Regions from separate parts of the Klebsiella sp. SYXHC3 genome, predicted to be linked through region 1. Evidence: predicted binding sites of a transcription regulator. Region 1 holds the regulator's gene; each other region holds the start of a gene.
What was found. Region 1 encodes CRP, which controls carbon source genes, mostly activating them, when cyclic AMP is high. Its sites were predicted from a motif close to ATGTGANNNNNNTCACAT; they were not measured.
Positions count from the first base shown of each region.

Region 2: uxuA (mannonate dehydratase) is a predicted target of CRP. The motif match lies at 1,878-1,895, and genes of this name have one in related genera.
Region 3: bhsA (multiple stress resistance protein BhsA) is a predicted target of CRP. The motif match lies at 3,279-3,296, and genes of this name have one in related genera.
Region 4: udp (uridine phosphorylase) is a predicted target of CRP. The motif match lies at 3,202-3,219, and genes of this name have one in related genera.

Region 1 is NZ_JBXUNG010000002.1:460,142-465,520, forward strand. Features, by position in the region: gene AC2CGP_RS09140 (YccS/YhfK family putative transporter) at 1-1,631, opposite strand, end outside; gene crp (cAMP-activated global transcriptional regulator CRP) at 1,682-2,314, opposite strand; gene AC2CGP_RS09150 (OsmC family protein) at 2,619-3,023, shown strand; gene AC2CGP_RS09155 (phosphoribulokinase) at 3,086-3,955, opposite strand; gene AC2CGP_RS09160 (YheU family protein) at 4,028-4,246, opposite strand; gene AC2CGP_RS09165 (hydrolase) at 4,243-5,265, opposite strand; gene AC2CGP_RS09170 (NUDIX hydrolase) at 5,346-5,379, opposite strand, start outside.
Region 2 is NZ_JBXUNG010000001.1:1,275,685-1,281,063, reverse strand. Features, by position in the region: gene AC2CGP_RS06255 (CobW family GTP-binding protein) at 1-198, opposite strand, end outside; gene AC2CGP_RS06250 (mannitol dehydrogenase family protein) at 320-1,786, opposite strand; gene uxuA (mannonate dehydratase) at 1,993-3,183, shown strand; gene yeiP (elongation factor P-like protein YeiP) at 3,435-4,007, opposite strand; gene AC2CGP_RS06235 (YkgJ family cysteine cluster protein) at 4,213-4,467, shown strand; gene AC2CGP_RS06230 (hypothetical protein) at 4,864-5,019, shown strand; gene AC2CGP_RS06225 (helix-turn-helix transcriptional regulator) at 5,057-5,353, shown strand; gene AC2CGP_RS06220 (reverse transcriptase family protein) at 5,343-5,379, shown strand, end outside.
Region 3 is NZ_JBXUNG010000005.1:263,417-268,795, reverse strand. Features, by position in the region: gene mfd (transcription-repair coupling factor) at 1-1,590, shown strand, start outside; gene ldtC (L,D-transpeptidase LdtC) at 1,756-2,715, shown strand; gene bhsA (multiple stress resistance protein BhsA) at 2,946-3,203, opposite strand; partial or broken gene AC2CGP_RS15475 (hypothetical protein) at 3,328-3,390, shown strand; gene AC2CGP_RS15470 (TetR/AcrR family transcriptional regulator) at 3,453-4,088, shown strand; gene AC2CGP_RS15465 (TonB-dependent siderophore receptor) at 4,314-5,379, shown strand, end outside.
Region 4 is NZ_JBXUNG010000014.1:65,961-71,339, reverse strand. Features, by position in the region: gene ubiE (bifunctional demethylmenaquinone methyltransferase/2-methoxy-6-polyprenyl-1,4-benzoquinol methylase UbiE) at 1-661, opposite strand, end outside; gene rmuC (DNA recombination protein RmuC) at 732-2,180, opposite strand; gene udp (uridine phosphorylase) at 2,317-3,078, opposite strand; gene AC2CGP_RS22885 (dienelactone hydrolase family protein) at 3,344-4,156, shown strand; gene metE (5-methyltetrahydropteroyltriglutamate--homocysteine S-methyltransferase) at 4,216-5,379, opposite strand, start outside.

The DNA of each region.
Region 1 (5,379 bases):
TGGTAGGCCAACGCCGGGGCCTGCGGATCGGCGCTAAGTATCAGCCGAATAGCCTCCTGATCGGCCTCCAGAGCATCGTGGGCGTTTTTACGCAGCAGGCCGCTCTGCCATTGCGGCCATAGCCAGACCATCCCGCCAAAGGCGATCAGACAGCCAATGATGGTATCGATAAAGCGGGCGACGATGAACTGCTCGCCGTTAAGCGTTAGCAACTGCAGGGTGTATACCGCGGTGACGGTAAAGCCCACCATCGCCCAGCCGTAGTGTTTACGAATGATGAGATAGCTCAGCAGCGTGATGAACAACATACCGCTTAACGTATAGCTCTCCGGTACGTGGAAGTGTAAGGTCAGCCAGGCGATCACCAGGCCCGCCAGGGTGCCTGCCGCCCGGTGGACAATCCGCACGCGGGTGGCGCCGTAACCGTTTTGCGTCACGAACAGCACGGTCATCAGGATCCAGTAAGGCTTCGGCAGGTGCAGGGCGCTGCCCATCAGGCTGGCGATGCTCAACATTACGCTGATGCGCGCGGCGTTGCGCAGCGCCGGGGATTTCAATGACAGGTAGTTCTTCAGGGCCGGTAGCAGCGGCAGGCGTCGTTCTTTGTCCGCCATCAGGTTACGTGCGTACAGCGGGCGCTGAGTACGTAGCACGCGGGCGATACGACTGAAGTGCCAGGCGCAGAACTGGCCAACTGGGTTATCGGGATGCTGATAGGCGATTTTTTCCAGCGCGCCGATTTGCTTATCCATCTGAAAGCGGCGCGGGTAGCGGTGGTAGAGAATATCATCCGCCAGCACCCGCAGACGAGCGGCGACGGTCTGCGCGTTCCAGCGGATGACCGCTTCCGCATGGCTGCGCTCCACCAGTTTTTGCACCTCTTCCGGCTGGTGCAGGCTCACTGAAATATGTTCCTGCAGATCCAGCCCAACCTGGAACGCGCGCAGCAGTCGCTTATGATCGCTACGCTGGTTGGCGGCTAACATATGCATCTGCTGATAGCACTGGGTAATTAAATCGACTACCTTCTGCTGGCGGGTAAGCAGCGGCGGCAGGGAGGTCGTCGGATCAGTGTGCTGCGTCAGGAGGCTATATTTGGCCTCGCAATAGTTAGCCAGTTCGCGGTAAAGCAGGCTTAACGACTCGCGCAGCGGCTGCTCTCGCCAGAGCCAAAACCAGAACCAGTTAAAGAGTCCGTACCACAAGGTTCCCAGCGCATAGATAAGCAGCGGCTCCCAGATGGGCATATTGCCGGCCAGGCTTAAGGTAAAAATGGCGGCGATAAGCGATGCCGGCAACAGGCGAGCGTGTAGCGAGCTGATTTCCGCCGTCACGCCGAGAATCAGCGCCAGCGCGCTGAGGATAAGCGGCAACGGGATGTCGCGCGCCAGAAGCAATTGCACAATCAGGCTGCTGCCGGCAAACAGGCAGCCGCCAACGATCAGGCGTTTGAAAAAACGTTTATGCGGGGTGTCGAGACCGGCAATATTGCAACAGGCGGGAACTAAAGAGAACAGCAGCCCTTGCTGCAGATGGCCGAGCAGAAGCCCGATGGCCACAGGTAGACACAGCACCAGCGTTTGCCGCAGTGCATAGTTGACTTCCGGGTGGTAAATCAGCCTGCGCCACATGGGAGAAACAAAAACGGCGTACTGCGCGGAGCAATACGCCGTTTAGCGACTTAACGGGTACCGTAGACGACGATAGTTTTACCGTGTGCCGAGATCAGGTTTTGATCTTCCAGCATCTTCAGAATACGGCCGACGGTTTCACGAGAGCAACCGACGATCTGGCCAATTTCCTGGCGGGTGATTTTGATCTGCATCCCGTCCGGGTGAGTCATGGCATCAGGCTGTTTCGCCAGATTCAGTAAGGTCTGAGCGATACGGCCCGTCACGTCGAGGAAAGCAAGGTTACCGACTTTCTCGGAAGTGACCTGCAGACGACGCGCCATCTGCGAGGAGAGGCGCATCAGGATGTCCGGGTTCACCTGGATTAACTGACGGAATTTTTTGTAAGAGATCTCGGCCACTTCACATGCGGTTTTCGCACGTACCCAGGCACTACGTTCCTGACCTTCTTCAAACAGGCCTAATTCACCGATGAAATCGCCCTGGTTGAGGTAAGAGAGGATCATCTCTTTACCTTCTTCATCCTTGATGAGTACAGCCACGGAGCCTTTTACGATGTAGTAAAGCGTTTCCGCTTTCTCACCCTGGTGAATCAGCGTGCTCTTTGATGGGTACTTATGAATGTGGCAATGAGACAAGAACCATTCAAGGGTAGGGTCTGTTTGCGGTTTGCCAAGCACCATGCGCGGTTATCCTCTGTTATAAGCTATCTCCGGACGCCGACACTACACGGCATCCGGGCATGCAATCGTATTTTTCCCTATGCCTGGGAAGCTGGCTGCTCAATTTATGCAGCCTGTAATGTGAACTCCTCAGCATACATGCGGTACATCAATGTATTACTGTAGCATCCAGACTGTTTTAGCATAGCTTTCACCGCATGTCTCCTGGTGTCTCGCTTCAGCATGACCCAGGTCGCCTTCCGTTGCGAGATTTGTTATGTGCGCGTAATCTGTCAGGAAAATTGCAACAGCGGAGTTAAATTTTATGCAAGCGCGTGTGAAATGGGTGGAAGGTCTAACCTTCATCGGTGAGTCGGCCTCCGGCCACCAGATTTTAATGGATGGCAACTCCGGGGACAAAGCGCCCAGCCCGATGGAAATGGTGTTAATGGCGGCGGGCGGCTGTAGCGCAATTGACGTGGTGTCTATCCTGCAAAAAGGGCGTCAAAACGTCACCAACTGCGAAGTGAAGCTGACCTCTGAACGCCGTGAAGAGGCGCCGCGCCTGTTCACCCATATCAATCTGCACTTTATCGTCACCGGTAAAGAGCTGAAGGATGCGGCGGTGTCCCGGGCGGTGGATTTATCCGCGGAGAAGTACTGCTCGGTGGCGCTGATGCTGGAAAAGGCGGTCAACATCACCCACTCTTACGAAGTCATCGAAGCCTGAGACGAATTGACGTAGCGGGACGCTAACCCCGGCAGCACGGCGACCGGGGTTTTATTTTGCCCTTAACTAATGGTTTTGCCTTCCATCAAGCGCTCGACCAGCGGCGCCATAATGAGCTCCATCGCCAGCCCCATCTTACCGCCCGGCACCACCAGGGTGTTCATATGCGAGATAAACGACCCCTGTAGCATCGCCAACAGCCAGGGATAATCAATCCCCTGCAAATTGCGAAAGTGAATCACCACGAAGCTTTCGTCGAGCGATGGAATGCCTTTGGCGGCAAATGGATTCGAGGTATCGACCGTCGGCACGCGCTGGAAGTTGATATGGGTGCGTGAGAACTGGGGGGTGATGAAATTGATATAGTCTTCCATCGAACGTACCACCGAGTCCATCACCGCTTCGCGCGAATGGCCGCGTTCGCTGGTATCGCGAATGAGCTTCTGGATCCATTCAAGGTTGACGATCGGCACCACGCCGACCAGCAGGTCGACATGTTTCGCCACGTCATGCTGCGGCGTCACCACGCCGCCGTGCAGCCCCTCATAAAACAGCACGTCGGTCGGTTCAGGCAGCGGCTGCCACGGGGTAAAGGTGCCGGGAACCTGATTCCAGGGAACCGCTTCATCATAGGTATGGAGATATTTTCGCGACTGGCCCTTGCCGAATTCGCCGTACTCTAAAAAGGTGCGTTCAAGCAGGCTGAAGTCGTTGGCTTCCGGGCCGAAGTAGCTGATGTGTTTGCCCTGATCGCGCGCTTTGCGGATCGCCATGTCCATTTCCGGGCGAGTATAGCGATGGAAGCTATCCCCTTCGACCTCCGCGGCATGCAGGTTCAGCTGCGAGAAAATTTTGCGAAACGCGAGGCTGGTGGTGGTGGTGCCCGCGCCGCTGGAGCCCGTGACTGCGATCACTGGATGTTTGGCAGACATAACAACTCCCTGATTAAGTGATGGTGTGTCGCCGTATCGCGCCAGGCTCTCGCGGTTAGAGGGGCATGGCGCTTAGCCGTTAAACATCTTGCGGGGCATGATGTTGACCGTCTCGTGCAGTTCTGACCACACCAGTACGGCCTCCCCGGTTTTAAGCTGCTGTTTTACATCGGCGACTTTATCGGCAAGCGAACGTTCATGTTCACCATAATCGGTGCCTTCGCGCAACACAAAGCTTTCAATCAGATTATCCAGCGTTTCGGGATCGAGATCCTGCCAGGGAATAATCATGCTTGTCCTCCCAGCCAGCGGGTTAACCAATCCGGAATACGTTGCTCCAGCCACATTTGCGGTTTTCGCAGCGTACCGCCGACAAAGCCAACGTGGCCGCCTTGTTCCGTGAGCTGATATTCGACGTTAGCCGGCAGCTGTTCCTGCGGCGGTATTGAATGATGGTCCATAAATGGATCGTCTTTTGCGTGAATGATCAGCGTCGGCTTGGTGATATCGCTTAAGCGCGGCATCGCGCTGCACTGTCGGTAATAGTCTAGCGCATCGGCGAAACCGTGGATTTTGGCGGTGATCATGTCGTCGAATTCGCGGATGCGGCGCATGCTTTTGAGCTGGCGAAGATCCACCGGCAGCGAGCCTGGATAGGCTTTCAGCTTGCGCGAGGCGTTGGCTTTCAGCAGGTTGAGCAGGTAACGTTGATAGACGCGCGAAAATCCTTTATCCATATGGTAGCTGCAGGCTTCCAGCATAAAGGGCGCCGAGACAATGACGGCCGCATCGAGCGGAATATTGTCGCCTTCTTTCGCCAGCAGACAGCCCAGCATGTTGCCGCCAAGCGAATAGCCTACCGCCGCCGTCGGCGCGGCGCCGAATTCACGCCGCAACCAGTGCAGGAACCAGGTGCCGTCTTCCGTTTCGCCAGAGTGATAAATACGACTGTTGCGATTCGGCTCGCCGCTGCAGCCGCGAAAATGCATCACCACCCCGAGCCAGCCGCGCTGCATGGCGGCGTGAATTAAACCGTGGGCGTAAGGGCTATGCAGGCTGCCTTCCAGACCGTGAAAAACCACCAGCCGCGGTTTGTGGCGCGCGCCAGCAGGGTCTTCGCTCCAGGCCAGATCGACGAAATCGCCATCCGGCAGCTCAAGGCGCTGCCAGTGCGGCGTAAATCGGAGCTTGCGGCGGATGATCCGCGGCAGCATGGTTTGCAGATGACGATTGCCCACGCCGCGCATCGGATGGAATTCGCGCGAATCGTTATCGGGGGGCGTCACTGCTGTCGGGGTTATTTCAACCATAGTACCAGGATTATTAAGAAACTTTTAGAACACTATACCGCGCATAAAAGTGGGCGGTTAGCCAATATGTGGTCTTGCGGCTAATCGGCAAGCAGATTGCGCGAGAAGAGGTGG
Region 2 (5,379 bases), on a different contig from region 1:
GCAGCACATGCAGCCGCCGGGGATCTCTTTTAGCAACGCGCCGCTTTCCGCCAGCAGGGCGCCGTCGATGCCGACTTCGCCGAACTCGTTGACCAGCACGGCCCATTTTTCATTTGCAGGTTTGTGGGCCAGTAAATGAAGAATCGAGGTCGTTTTGCCGCTGCCGAGAAAGCCCGTGATCAGGTTAGTTTTGGTCACATCCCCTCCAGCATAGAAATGTAATGTTGTAACAGTTGCGACTATCCTGACGAAAAAAGGGGAAAAAGAGAAGGATTACTGCGGACAGAAAAACATTCTGTCCGCTAAACAGCAGAAATTGTTAATTATGCAGTGCGGTAGCTACGGCTTCGCGTGCGCCTGATTTAGCTAACTGATGCCAGGCTGAAGTGATTTCAGCAACAAACTGCGGGTTGCCCGGCAGATCTTTGCCAAATATCTCTTCCAGGCCAAGCAGGGCGCTGACGCGTTCCTCTTGCTGGCTGGCGTCGACCAACCGTTTGATTTTGTCGACTAGCGGGTCGCGCACGTCAATGGCTTGCCCGGCGTCGTCGACGCCGCTTACGTAACGCATCCAGCCCGCCACGCCCAGCGCCAGCAGTGGCCAGCGGCTGTCGTTTGCCAGATGAACGCGTATACTATCGAGCATGCGCTGCGGCAGCTTTTGACTGCCGTCCATGGCGATTTGCCAGGTTCGATGCTTTAAGGCCGGATTGGCGAAGCGCGTTATCAGGCTGTCGGCATAGGCAACTAAATCCACGCCGGTAATCGATAGCGTTGGCGCTTGTTCATCAAGCATCAGGCGACGGGCGGCATGGCGGAAAACATCGTCCTGCATGCAGTCGCTAACGTGCGCATGCCCCGCCAGGTAGCCCAGCCAGGCGAGGAAGGAGTGGCTACCGTTGAGCATGCGCAGTTTCATTTGTTCCCACGGCAGGACATCGTTGGTCATCTGTACGCCCGCGGTTTCCCAGGCTGGACGCCCGGCGACAAAATTGTCTTCCACAACCCATTGAATAAACGGTTCGCAGCTGATAGCGCAGGGATCGTCAACGCCCAGCACGGAGGCAATCTCCGCCAAAGATTCTTCGGTGGCGGCCGGGACGATGCGGTCAACCATGGTGCCGGGGAAGCTGACATGTTCAGCAATCCAGCTTGCCAACTCCTGGCTTCGTTTCTCAGCCATGCCGAGGACGGCGTTTTTCACGACGTGACCATTGTCGGGAATATTGTCGCAGGAGAGTACGGTAAAGGGAGCGAGTCCGCGTTCGCGGCGGCGATTGAGCGCTTCAACTAAAATACCGGGAGCCGACTGCGGCAGCGTCGGGTTTTCCAGATCGTGAACGATGCGCGGCTGGGTTGGGTCCAGTTTACCGGTGGCCGGATCGATGCAATAACCTTTCTCAGTAATCGTCAGCGAAACGATAGCCACCTGCGGTTCGCAAAATTTTTCGATAATTGCTGCCAGGGAATCAAGTTTGGCGTTCAGGCATTCATGTACTGCGCCAACCACGATCGGTTGGTTACCCTCAGCACCTTTTTCCAGCACCGTAAACAGGTGGTCTTGCGCACGCAGTTGGCTCATCAGCTTATCGCCGCTGAACAGGCTGATTTCACAAATTCCCCAGTCGCCGCCGCTGGCGTTAAGCACCCGGTCGGTTAGCAGCGCCTGATGCGCACGGTGAAATGCGCCAAAACCAAGGTGCACGATACGCGAGCGCAATTGGCGGCGATCGTATTGCGGAAGTTGCACGCCTGCTGGCAGCGCGGCGGTAGCGATAGTTGTCATTTTTATACACCTGATTAACCAATGATTAACATGAGGTAGTGTAAAGTTATATGACAACAATTTAAATTGGTAAGCCGAATTTATCCGCTTAGTGTGAGCTGGATCAATCAATGCTACGGGGGAAATTGACCATTCAGCAGAAGCATGTATGGTAGTCGTCATGATGTTTCACATTATTGGTATAACAACTTAAAGAGGGCATTGCGATGGAGCAAACCTGGCGTTGGTATGGACCGAACGATCCGGTATCGCTTGATGATGTGCGCCAGGCGGGCGCCACGGGTGTCGTGACCGCGTTGCATCATATTCCGAATGGCCAGGTCTGGCCGGTAGAAGAGATCCAACAGCGTTTAGCGCTACTGGCGGAAAAAGGCCTGAGCTGGTCGGTTGTTGAGAGTATCCCGGTGCACGAGGATATCAAAACTCACAGCGGGCAATATGAGAAGTGGATTGCCAACTATCAGCAGAGCATCCGCAATCTGGCGGCCTGCGGTATTGATACCGTGTGCTATAACTTCATGCCGATTCTGGACTGGACGCGTACCGATCTGGAATATCAGCTGGCTGATGGCTCCAAAGCGCTGCGTTTTGACCAGATTGCTTTCGCCGCTTTTGAACTGCACATCCTTAAACGCCCGGGCGCCGAAGCTGACTACAGCGCTGAAGAACAGCAGCAAGCGGACGTTTACTTTAAGGCGATGAGCGCGGCGGATATCGACAAGCTGACCCGCAATATCATCGCTGGTCTGCCGGGAGCGGAAGAGGGCTATACCCTCGATCAGTTCCGCGCACGTCTGGCGGAGTATGACCATATCGATAAAGCGCAATTGCGTGAGAACATGGCTTACTTCCTGCGGGCGATTGTGCCGGTGTGCGAAGAAGTCGGCGTGCGCCTGGCGGTTCACCCGGACGATCCGCCGCGTCCGATCCTCGGCCTGCCGCGTATCGTGTCGACTATCGAAGATATGCAGTGGTTGAAAGAGACGGTGGACAGCATTTATAACGGCTTTACCATGTGTACCGGATCCTACGGCGTGCGTGCCGATAACGATCTGGTGAAGATGGTGGAAACCTTCGGCGATCGTATCCACTTTACCCATTTGCGCTCTACCTGCCGTGAAGAGAATCCTAAAACCTTCCACGAGGCGGCGCACCTGAACGGCGACGTCAATATGGTGGCGGTGGTTGATGCGATTCTGAGCGAAGAGTGGCGTCGTAAGAAAGCAGGCGATCTGCGTCCCATCCCGTTCCGTCCGGATCATGGGCATCAAATGCTTGACGATCTGCGTAAGAAAACCAACCCCGGTTATTCGGCGATTGGCCGTCTGAAAGGCATGGCGGAAGTGCGCGGCGTTGAGCTGGCGCTGAAGATGACCAAATATCCTGAGTTGCTGTAATCGTGGCGTGAGGGAAAGCAAAAGGACAGCCAGCGGCTGTCCTTTTTTGTGCCTGATATCGGCAGCGAGTAGCCTGGATAAGGCGCGCAGCGTCGCCATCCGGGACATTCCCCGGCCTGCGCGACGCTGGGTCGGGCAACCGTCAGAGGCGGGAGGTTAGTTGTGTAGCCCGGATAAGGTGCGCAGCGCCGCTATCCGGGAAGAGTCCGGCCTGCGTGACGCTGGGCCGGGCAACCGTCAGAGGCGGGAGGTTAGTCCGCGCGGCCCATATAGCGGCACTCTTCGATATGAATGCGGATTTTCTCGCCGCTGGTCAGGTATTCCGGAACCTGAATCACCAACCCGGTGCTCATGGTGGCCGGTTTGGTGCGCGAACTGGCGGAAGCGCCTTTGATTCCCGGCGCGGTTTCTACGATTTCCAGGTCAACGGTCTGCGGCAGCTCCAGCGCCAGCAGCTGGCCATCCCAGGTCAAAACCTGCATATCCGGCATGCCGCCTTCCGGGATAAACTGCAGCTCTTCTTCGATCTGCTCTTTGGTGAAGGTATACGGGGTATAGTCTTCTTTATCCATGAACACGTATTCGTTGCCATCGACGTAGGAGAAGTCAACGAAACGACGGGTCAGGGTAACGGTATCAACGATGTCGTCGCCTTTAAAACGTTCTTCTACTTTCAGGCCGGTACGCACGTCGGAAAAACGCATTTTATACAGCGTTGCTGCGCCACGGGCGCTTGGCGACTGAATATCAATATTTTTAACAATCAGCAGTTTGCCGTTGTAATTCAGCACCATACCTTTTTTAATTTCATTCGCTCTTGGCATTGCAGTAATCCTGTCACTTAAAGGGTCAAAAATATCGCGTAAAACTACTCGCGCCGGGCCTTTCAGGCAAGCGGAATTCGCGACTTTTGCTATCTCCTGGCAAATCTTCGATCGGCGCTGCTGAAAAAGCCGTGTCGCCAGCTTCAGCTTTCCTGACGGGCGATATTTTGCTACTGTCCGCCTCCCACTCATTAAGGAGTCAGGTATGGAATGTCGCCCGGACTGCGGAGCCTGTTGCACCGCGCCGTCCATCTCAAGCCCCATTCCCGGAATGCCTGACGGCAAGCCGGCTAATACTAGGTGTGTCCAGCTATCGAATGAAAATCTTTGTATGATTTTTGGATCTGAGTTGAGGCCAGAAGTTTGCGGAAGTTTGCAACCGTCTAAGGAAATGTGCGGAGAAGACCGTGATGCAGCGCTGACTTTTCTGATTCAGCTTGAGTCTATGACTGTACCTTAAGCGCCAGTGCTAGGGTAATGCAATGAAATATAGTCTTTTTTGTTATAAGAATCTCAATGTCAACATGATAAATGCTATATAAATTTTTTAAACATTTTCAGATAAATGCTGTAGCATGAACGCATTAGTTAAGACTTGAGATAAATCGTCATCAACTGAGTTGTAAAACTCGCGGAAAGCTTAACCGCTTTCTACCTATTTACCCCCACGCATGGCTCCTGACGCCTCCGGGCAGTACTGGCAGCATAGCATGATGGGTATTCGAACCCTCTGGGCGACAGAGGGTTCGTGGAGCGGGGAGCTAGTGCTGTTCAATCTCATCCTTATGAGGGCGAGCCTTTGGTGTTTCAGTGAACAAAAAGTTCACGCGCCATCGGACATAAGGAAAAAGTCGACATGAAAAAAGACAGCTTAACTAAAGAACAGCAGGCACAGAGCAAATCAACCTTGAAGAAGTGGTTGGTTACTGGATGGAAAGGTGTGAAACTCGCAATTCGCGTAGCTAACATCATATGTACAGTGATTAACTATTTTGAAGGGGGAGACGAGTAATGTGTCCTCCCTAGTTTCAAAACAAGTAGGTACAAGTATGTTAAATAAAGCCTTGAAATTGATAAGACAATACCATCAGCAAACTGTTTTGGAACTTTCTCAGGCGATCTCTCTTCCAAAAGAAACTATCTTACTATTGGAAAATGGTTCTGTAGCTCCTTCGTTAGATGTGCTCAATAAGTACTCAGAACATTTTGACATCCCAGTTAAATCATTACTTTTTTTCTCCGAGTCTTTGTATAAAAGTAATAAATTTTCAGAGCGGTTTAGACTGAATTGTGCGGGTAAAATTTTAAATGTAGTCGAATGGATTGCTAAAAAAAATGAAATCTAAACCCAAACTTAAAATCTCAACGAGAG
Region 3 (5,379 bases), on a different contig from region 1:
CTGGCAATGGACCGCCTGGTCTGCGGCGACGTTGGCTTCGGGAAAACCGAAGTGGCGATGCGCGCCGCCTTCCTCGCCGTCGAAAACCACAAACAGGTGGCCGTGCTGGTGCCGACCACCCTGCTCGCCCAGCAGCACTACGATAACTTCCGCGACCGCTTCGCCAACTGGCCGGTACGCATTGAGATGCTATCGCGTTTCCGCAGCGCCAAAGAGCAGGCGCAGATCCTCGAACAGGCGGCAGAAGGTAAAATCGATATTCTGATCGGCACCCATAAGCTGCTGCAAAATGAAGTCAAGCTGCGCGACCTGGGGTTATTAATCGTCGATGAAGAACACCGCTTCGGGGTGCGTCATAAAGAACGCATCAAGGCGATGCGCGCGGACGTCGATATCCTGACGCTGACCGCCACGCCGATCCCGCGTACGCTGAATATGGCGATGAGCGGAATGCGCGATCTGTCCATTATCGCCACCCCGCCAGCTCGCCGTTTGGCGGTAAAAACCTTTGTCCGCGAATATGACGCGCTGGTGGTTCGCGAGGCGATCCTGCGTGAAGTCCTGCGCGGCGGTCAGGTTTACTATCTGTATAACGATGTTGAAAATATTCAGAAAGCGGCGGATCGTCTGGCTGAACTGGTACCGGAAGCGCGAATTGCCATCGGTCACGGCCAGATGCGCGAACGCGAACTGGAACGGGTGATGAATGATTTCCATCACCAGCGTTTTAACGTGCTGGTCTGTACGACAATTATTGAAACCGGCATCGATATCCCGACCGCCAATACCATCATCATTGAGCGCGCCGATCACTTCGGCCTTGCCCAGCTGCACCAGCTGCGCGGCCGTGTGGGCCGTTCGCACCATCAGGCCTACGCCTGGCTGCTCACCCCGCATCCGAAAGCGATGACTACCGACGCGCAGAAACGCCTGGAAGCTATCGCTTCGCTGGAAGACCTCGGCGCCGGCTTTGCCCTCGCGACCCACGATCTTGAAATTCGCGGCGCCGGCGAACTGCTGGGAGAAGGTCAGAGCGGACAGATGGAAACTATCGGCTTCTCGCTGTATATGGAACTGCTGGAGAACGCCGTCGATGCCCTGAAAGAGGGTCGCGAGCCGTCGCTGGAAGATCTCACCAGCCAGCAGACGGAAGTGGAGCTGCGCATGCCGGCGTTGCTGCCGGATGACTTTATTCCCGACGTGAACACCCGTCTGTCGTTCTATAAGCGTATCGCCAGCACCAAAAACGAACACGATCTGGATGAGATCAAAGTCGAGCTGATCGATCGCTTTGGCACATTGCCGGATGCGGCGCGTAATTTGCTGGATATCACGCGCCTACGCCAGCAGGCGCAAAAGCTGGGGATCCGTAAGCTGGAGTGCAATGAAAAAGGCGGCGTGATCGAGTTTAACGAGAAAAATAATGTGAACCCGGTCTGGCTTATCGGTCTGCTGCAGAAGCAGCCGCAGCATTACCGGCTGGATGGGCCAACTCGTCTTAAATTCTTCCAGGAGCTGGATGAGCGTAAAACACGTATGGACTGGGTACGCCAGTTTATGCGTCAGCTGGAAGAAAACGCCACCGCTTGATAAAAAAGAGATGCGGTTGTCAGAACCGCATCTCTTTACCTGTCACAGTTAGCAAACTTTACAAACATTTTGCAATCCACCTGGATTTCCCAACACTCTCCCGCGCCATAATTGACATTGATTATCTTATAAAAATAACCATTTGTTTATTGTGGAATTATGGTAATGATAAATATCTCGCGTGTTTCAACCTGGCTTACGGCATTCGCTCTCGCGGCGACGCTGGCCCTTCCCGCCCGCGCCAATACCTGGCCGTTACCGCCGAGCGGTAGCCGTCTGGTCGGGCAGAATCAGTTTCATGTAGTGCAGGATAACGGCGGATCGCTGGAAGCGATTGCCAAAAAATACAACGTTGGTTTTCTCGCGCTGCTGCAGGCTAATCCCGGGGTCGATCCTTATGTGCCGCGCGCCGGTAGCGTGCTGACCATCCCGCTGCAGACGCTGCTGCCTGACGCCCCCCGTGAAGGTCTGGTGCTCAATATCGCCGAGCTGCGCCTGTACTACTATCCACCTGGACAGAATAGCGTGACCGTTTATCCGATCGGTATCGGCCAGCTTGGCGGCGATACCCTGACCCCGACGATGGTCACTACCGTTTCCGATAAGCGCGCCAACCCCACCTGGACACCAACCGCCAACATCCGCGCGCGATATAAAGCGATGGGGATCGATTTGCCAGCCGTAGTCCCTGCCGGGCCGAATAACCCGATGGGACATCACGCGATTCGTCTCGCGGCCTACGGCGGCGTCTATCTACTGCACGGCACCAACGCCGATTTTGGTATCGGGATGCGCGTCAGTTCAGGCTGTATCCGCCTGCGCGATGCTGATATAAAGTCTCTGTATAACAAAATCACGCCGGGCACCAGGGTGAATATCATCAACGAACCTATCAAAGTTTCGGTAGAGCCAAACGGTACCCGTCTGGTGGAAGTCCACCAGCCGCTGTCCGAACATATCAATGACGATCCGCAGACGCTGCCAATCGTCCTGAATGCCGGCATGAAGAACTTTAAACAGGCACCGCAGACCAATCAGCAGGTGATGGAATACGCGATGGAGCTACGCTCCGGAATGCCGGTCGATGTGACCCGCCATCAGCTTCCCGCTGAGCAAGCCATGTAGTGCATTTCCGGATGGTAGAATGTAAAAAACCCGCCAGGCACGGCGGGTTTTTTTGTGGCAATCGCCAGCTTCGCTGACGAGGTTTCGCGGGGCGCGGTCCCATGAAGGGGTGTGGACCGCGTCGCGAGAGTGGCATAACAAAGGGAACGACTTTTACTGCTTACTACACGCGTTCTGCTGAAGGGGGTCAGGAGCGCGTTTTGTCAGTGGCATGACAGGGGTTACAACATTTATTTATAGATAACTGCGGTACCGTGCAGGGTATTAGGACCGGTTACCGAGGTAATACGGTAAGAGGTCGCCCCCATCTCGTCGGCTTTCTGCGCCAGCTGCTCTTCAAGCGAACCCAGATTGGTGCCGGCGGATGCGGAAACGGTACCGATTTTATGTTGACCTGCTGGGGTGGATTGCACCTCAACAGCGGCGAAACTTGCGAATGAGAGTGAGCTCAGTACGGCAGCAAGTGCCAGTTTTTGGACGTTTTTCATGATTATTATACCTATGCAGATGATTTTTATAGTAGGGTCGCAAGAATTAACTTAACGATCGATAGGTAAATGATAATGTGATCCAGGTCACAGGTCAACTCATTTTTATAACGATCATTTAACTATTTATAAAATGCTTAATTTTCATACATATATGAATTATTTATTTTTGGACTTCTGCCGCTGGTAGCGTGACACGTTTATTTTTATAATGGCCGTTCAACAACCCAACATAGGTACAACGGCATCATGACAACTGACGTTCAAAGTTGCGCAAAAAAAAGCCGTGGCCGACCTAAAGTGTTCGACAGGGACGCGGCGCTGGACAAGGCCATGACACTTTTCTGGCAGCACGGCTATGAAGCAACTTCGCTGGCCGATCTCGTCGAAGCGACCGGTGCGAAAGCCCCGACGCTATACGCCGAGTTCGTGAACAAAGAAGGCTTATTCCGCGCGGTGCTGGATCGCTACATTTCCCGCTTCGCCGCCAAACACGAAGCCCTGCTATTCGATGACCACAAAACCGTCGATCAGGCGCTGCGCGACTATTTCACCGCTGTCGCCACCTGCTTTACCAGCAAAGATACCCCGGCAGGCTGTTTTATGATTAACACCTCCGCGGCGCTGGCCGCCTCTTCAACCGATATCGCCAACACCATTAAGTCGCGGCACGCGGTGCAGGAACAAACGTTGACGCAATTTTTACAGCAGCGTCAGCAACGCGGCGAACTCCCTGCGCAGGGCAATGTCTTGCAGCTGGCGCAGTTTTTAAACTGCATGCTGCAAGGAATGTCTATCAGTGCGCGCGAAGGCGCTGATTTTGCCACCCTGAAACAGATTAGTGACACGACGCTGCGCCTGTGGCCGCAAATCCTGCAACCTTAATCCCCTACCGGCGGCCGTCGCTCGCCGGTTTTTTCCCCATCTGCTGAATAACCTTACATTTCTCAATATTTTCATTATGTTGATTTGTTGTAAATGATATTGATAACGATAATCAATATGTGCAAAATTCGCATTTGTTTTTCTATATGTTTCACGCTGTAACAGCCGCGCCTGTGGCTGAAAAAAATAACAACAGTAATGACTAACTCATATCAAGGAATGCGAATGAACAAGCGCCTCTGGCTGCTCAATCCTCTGCTGCTGGCCACCGCCCTGCCAGCCTTTACCGCGCAGGCCGCCGATGAAGACGATATTATCGTCAGCGCCAACCGTAACCACCGTACCGTCGCCGAGATGGCGCAAACCACCTGGGTGATTGAAGGCCAGGAGATTGAGCAACAGGTTCAGGGTGGTAAAGAGTTTAAAGATGTCCTCGCGCAGCTGATCCCCGGGATAGATGTCAGCAGCCAGGGGCGTACCAACTACGGCATGAACATGCGCGGACGCGCCATCGTCGTGCTCATCGACGGCGTGCGTCTCAATTCATCGCGTACCGATAGCCGCCAGCTTGACGCCATCGATCCGTTTAACATCGAACATATTGAAGTTATTTCCGGCGCCACGTCGTTATACGGCGGCGGCAGTACCGGCGGTCTGATTAATATCGTCACGAAAAAAGGCCAGCAGGAACGCCAGGTGGATCTGGAGCTGGGTGGTAAAACCGGCTTTGCCAATAGCAACGATCATGATGAACGAGTAGCGGCGGCCGTCAGCGGGGGTACCGATCATGCTTCCGGCCGATTGTCGGTGGCCTATCAGCGCTTCGGCGGCTGGTATGACGGCAACAATGACGCGCTGATCCTCGATAATACGCAAACCGGCTTACAGCATTCGGACCGACTCGACGTGATGGGTACCGGAACCATCGAAATCGATGACCAGCGCCAGCTCCAGCTTGTCACGCAGTACTATAAAAGCCAGGGCGATGATTATGGTCTGAATTTGGGCAAAGATATGTCTGCGGTGCTTGGCGAAAGTAAAGCCTGGACCTCTAACGGGCTTAACTCCGATCGCGTGCCTGGTACCGAGCGTCATTTGATCAGTCTGCAATACTCCGACGCCGACTTCTTCGGCCAGAATATGGTCAGCCAGATTTATTACCGCGACGAATCACTGACCTTCTACCCCTTCCCGGCCCTGAGCAAAGGGCAAATCAGCAGTTTTTCCGCTTCACAGCAGGATACCGATCAGTACGGCGCTAAGATCACCTTCAACAGCCAACCGCTGACGG
Region 4 (5,379 bases), on a different contig from region 1:
GGGTATCCTGATCGGGATGCATGCGGATGGATTCCGCCAGATAGCGATAGCTTTCCGCATCGTTTGCCACCAGCTCGCCGACTTTCGGCAGCACGTGGAAGGAATAAGCGTCGTAGGCTTTGCTCAGTGGTTCGAGAATCGGTTTAGAAAACTCCAGAACCAGCAAACGTCCGCCCGGTTTCAGCACGCGGTACATTGAACGCAGCGCTTTGTCTTTATCGGTAACGTTACGCAGGCCAAAGGAGATGGTGATGCAGTCAAAGGTGTTATCCGCAAACGGCAGCGCTTCGGCGTTGGCCTGAACGTACTCAACGTTACCGACAATACCGATGTTGCGCAGTTTTTCGCGGCCCATTTTGAGCATCGAGTCATTGATATCGGCGAGCATTACGCGGCCGGTTTCGCCCACCAGACGGGAAAACTTCGCCGTCAGGTCGCCGGTGCCGCCCGCTAAGTCCAGCACGGTTTGCCCGCGACGCACGCCGCTGCAGTCGATGGTGAAGCGCTTCCACAAGCGATGAATCCCGAACGACATTAAGTCGTTCATCACATCATATTTTGCAGCGACAGAATGGAATACATGCGCCACCATGTCCGCCTTCTGCTCTTTGGCTACCGTCTGAAAGCCAAAATGCGTTGTTTCTTGTGAATCCTCAACCATCTCTATGCCCGCTTACTTATCAAGAAAATGTTCAGCGAGTGTAACAGATTCAGGCCATTTCCCATACGTTTCAGCTTGGCCTGACGTGCTCGTTTGCGCTCGCTGCAGGCTCGGAATCGGCGCTAAACACATCTTCCCGCGGTGAATTTTCATCTTCCTCAAGGCGATATTCGTCATCCTGCGCCGTGGCCTGCTCGACTAAATCAGGATTAATCCCGCGCTTAACCTCGACCCCCAGGCCACGGAATGACTCGGCCTGCACCAGCAGGTTGCCGCGCCCGGAGGCGAGCTTTTTCATCGCCTGGCGATAGTTATCCTGGGCTTTATCAAGGCTTTGACCGATAGCCGACATATCGTCGACAAACAGCCGCATCTTGTCATACAGGCGCCCGGCGCGCTCGGCGATTTTTTGCGCGTTACGGCTTTGATGCTCATAGCGCCACAAGTTGGCGATGGTGCGCAACGCCACCAGCAAGGTTGTCGGGCTAACCAGCATAATATTGTTCTTCAGCGCCTCGCTGATAAGCTCAGGTTGGCGGTCGATAGCCAGCAGGAACGCCGGCTCAACGGGGATGAACATCAGCACATAATCGAGCGAACGAAGTCCCGGCAGTTGTTGGTAATCTTTACGCCCCAGCAGGCGAATGTGGTTACGCACCGAGGCAATATGCTCCTGTAGCGCCGCTTCGCGGGTGTAGTCGTCGTCAGCGTTGAAGTAGCGCTCATAGGCGACGAGGGTCATTTTGGCGTCGATAACCACATCTTTGCCCTGCGGCAGACGCACGATAACATCCGGCTGCATCCGCGAGCGGTTATCGGTTTCGATGCTCACCTGAGTTTGATACTCATAGCCTTCGCGCAGGCCGGAGGCCTCCAGCACGCGGGTAAGCACCACTTCTCCCCAGTTACCCTGAGTTTTGTTATCGCCCTTCAGCGCTTTCGTCAGGTTCAGCGCCTCTTGCGCCATCTGTGCGTTCAGCTGTTGCAAATTGCGGATTTCGTGCGCCAGCGTGTGGCGCTCACGCGCCTCCTGGCCGAAGCTGTCCTGCACCTGGCGACGGAAGCCGTCGAGCTGTTCGCGCAGCGGCGTCAGCAGGCCATGCAGGCTCTGGCGATTTTGTTCATCAACCCGGCGGTTGCTGTGCTCAAATATGCGGTTCGCCAGGTTTTCAAACTGCTCGCTCAGGCGCTGCTCGCTGTTGACCATCTGGCGAATTTTATCTTCGGCGTGCAACTGCGTGGATTCCAGACGGGTGGTCACTTCACGCAGGTCGGCCTCCAGCGAGGTGTTGATATCACGCAGGCTGCGCAGCTCGTTGTTGAGAAGTTCGCACTCATCGCGCCAGTGCGATTCCTGCACCAGCTGCTGACGTGCGGCGCTAAGTTCAATATCCAGCTCGCGGCGCTCTTCAATGAGATCGGCACGGATTTGATCGGCGCGGGCTTTTGTCGCCAGCCAGCCAACGATTAACCCTGCCGCCAGCGCCACCACGGCGCTTATCACAATAGAGATATCCACAACGCCTCCCCGGCAACCACTTACGGCACAAAAATAGAATTGTGCTGTACAAACGTCCAGTTGAAAAGGATTTTCCTGCGAGGCGCTACGCAAAAAAAAGGCCGGAAGATCCGGCCCTGTGAGAAAGAGAGAAGAACTACAGCAGACGGCGCGCCGCTTCCACAACGATTTTCACCGCGTGGCTTTCGGTTTGCTTCATGGTTTCGGCGTTAGGGATCTCTTGCTGGGTACGGTTGACGATAACCCCTGCCACCATCCCGGCGCGCAGGCCCTGGCTGGCGCACATGGTCAGCAGCGTAGCGGATTCCATTTCATAGTTCATGACGCCCATTGCCTGCCACTCTTCCATCGAGCCTTTGAAACGGCTCACGACGCGGCCGGAGAAGGTGTCGTAACGCTCCTGGCCTGGATAGAAGGTATCAGAGGAGGCAGTCACGCCGATATGCGTGGTCGCGCCGATTGATTTCGCCGCTTCCACCAGCGCGGTGGTACAGGCGAAGTCAGCAACGGCCGGGAACTCCATCGGCGCGAAGTGCAGGCTGGCGCCGTCCAGACGGACAGAACCGGTCGTCACCAGTACATCGCCAACATTGATATGTGGCTGAATCGCGCCGGTGGTACCGATACGCAGGAAGGTACGAACCCCCAGCTGCGCCAGCTCTTCCACGGCGATAGAGGTCGACGGGCCGCCGATACCGGTAGAGCAAACAATCACCGGTTTGCCGTCCAGCTCAGCGCGCCAGGAGGTAAATTCACGATGTGATGCCAGCTTAACCGGCTTATCCATCAGCGCGGCGATCTTTTCCACACGCTCCGGATCGCCAGGGACGATAGCCAGCGTAGCCCCTTGTAAATCGTTCTTAGTGAGGCCGAGATGAAAAACATCAGACTTGGACATAAAAAACTCCTCTGTGGGTCGAAGTATCAGCAGAAGCAAAAGGGTACTTTACAGAAGCCACTCGCTTATTTTTGTGATGATAGTCACCATGCATAATAATGATTGCATTTGTTTTTCAACAAATAGTGATTTACATCACATTAACAAGTTATATTCGCGGTCACAGAACAAAAGATAGCCGCTTTCAGGCACTGTGCTTTATTAACGTTCAGTCTAAGAGTCTATATTTATCGATGCGCTAATAAATAAGGGTACGGAGAATACCATGACCACCACCAAGCAACCCGGATTCGCACCTGCAGCCTCGCCGCACGCCTCTACCGCCGTCCATACGTCGGATGAGCACATTACCGCCGGAGAAACCTCGATCCCATCGCAGGGCGAGAATATGCCGGCCTATCACGCCCGCCCGAAAAACGCCGACGGCCCACTGCCGATCGTTATCGTGGTGCAGGAAATTTTCGGCGTACATGAGCATATTCGCGATCTGTGCCGCCGCCTGGCGCAGGAAGGCTATCTGGCGATTGCGCCAGAACTCTACTTCCGCCAGGGCGATCCGAATGAGTACAACGATATCCCTACCCTGTTCAAAGAACTGGTCACTAAGGTGCCTGACGCACAGGTGCTGGCGGATCTCGACCACGTCGCCAGTTGGGCGGCACGCCACGGCGGCGATGCCCATCGTCTGCTGATCACCGGTTTCTGCTGGGGCGGTCGCATCACCTGGCTGTATGCCGCGCATAACCCGCAGTTGAAGGCAGGCGTCGCCTGGTATGGCAAACTGGTGGGAGAAAAATCGCTGAATTCGCCAAAACACCCGGTGGATATCGCTGTCGATCTCAACGCGCCGGTACTTGGCCTGTACGGCGCTAAAGACGCCAGCATTCCGCAGGATACCGTCGAGACCATGCGCCAGGCGCTGCGGGCGGCAAATGCGAACGCCGAGATCGTGGTCTATCCCGAGGCCGATCACGCCTTTAACGCCGACTATCGCGCCAGCTATCACGAAGAGTCAGCCAAAGACGGCTGGCAGCGGATGCTGGACTGGTTTGCTCAATATGGCGGTAAAAAAGGGTAACTCGCCTGATACATGAAATGAGGAGGCCGTGGCCTCCTCTGTTGTTTTCCACGTATCTATCAGGCTGATTCGCGCAGATTCTGCGCCGCTTGCACCATGTTAGCCAGCGCGGCGCGGGTTTCCGGCCAACCACGGGTTTTCAGGCCGCAGTCCGGGTTAACCCACAAGCGCTCCGCCGGAATACGCTGCGCGGCCTTCTCCAGCAACCCTTCAATCCACTCCACGCTCGGTACGTTTGGCGAGTGAATATCATAAACGCCCGGGCCGATTTCGTTCGGATATTCGAACTCTTCAAACGACTCCAGCAGTTCCATGTCAGAACGCGAAGTTTCAATGGTGATGACGTCGGCATCCAGCGCGGCGATAGAATCCATGATGTCATTGAACTCGCAATAACACATGTGGGTATGAATCTGGGTGTCATCCTTAGCAACCGCGGCATTGATGCGGAAAGCTTCGACGCCCCACTGTAGATAAGCATTCCAGTCGCTGCGCTTCAGCGGCAGACCTTCGCGCAGTGCCGGTTCATCAATCTGGATAATACCGATACCGGCCGCCTCCAGATCCGCCACTTCATCGCGCAGCGCCAGCGCAATCTGCTTCGCGATGGTTTCACGGCTGACATCTTCGCGCGGGAAGGACCAGCACAGAATGGTCACCGGACCGGTCAACATGCCTTTGACCGGCTTGTCGGTAAGAGACTGCGCGTACTTCGCCCATTCAACGGTGATCGCCTGCGGACGGCTGACGTCGCCGATAACCACCGGCGGCTTCACGCAGCGAGAGCCATAGCTTTGCACCCAACCGTTTTGCGTAAAGATGAAACCGTCCAGATGTTCGCCGAAATACTCCACCATGTCATTACGCTCGGCTTCTCCGTGCACCAGCACGTCTAAACCCAGACGTTCTTGTTCGACGATCGCCTGCTTAATATGTTCGGCAATACCCGTCCGATAATGACTGGCATCAAGATTGCCCTTTTTGAAGTCCAGACGTAGGGTACGAATTTCGGTTGTCTGCGGGAATGAACCGATCGTCGTCGTCGGCCATGCTGGCAGGTTAAAGCGCCTGCGCTGCGCCTGTGCGCGCTCGGCATAAGGGCTGGCGCGCTGGCTGTCCTGGGCGGTGATTGCCGCCAGCCGTTTTTCCACTGCCGCGTTGTGTACGCGAGTCGAATGGCGACGAGCCTGGATTGGCGCGCTCCACGCCTCGATCGCCGTCGT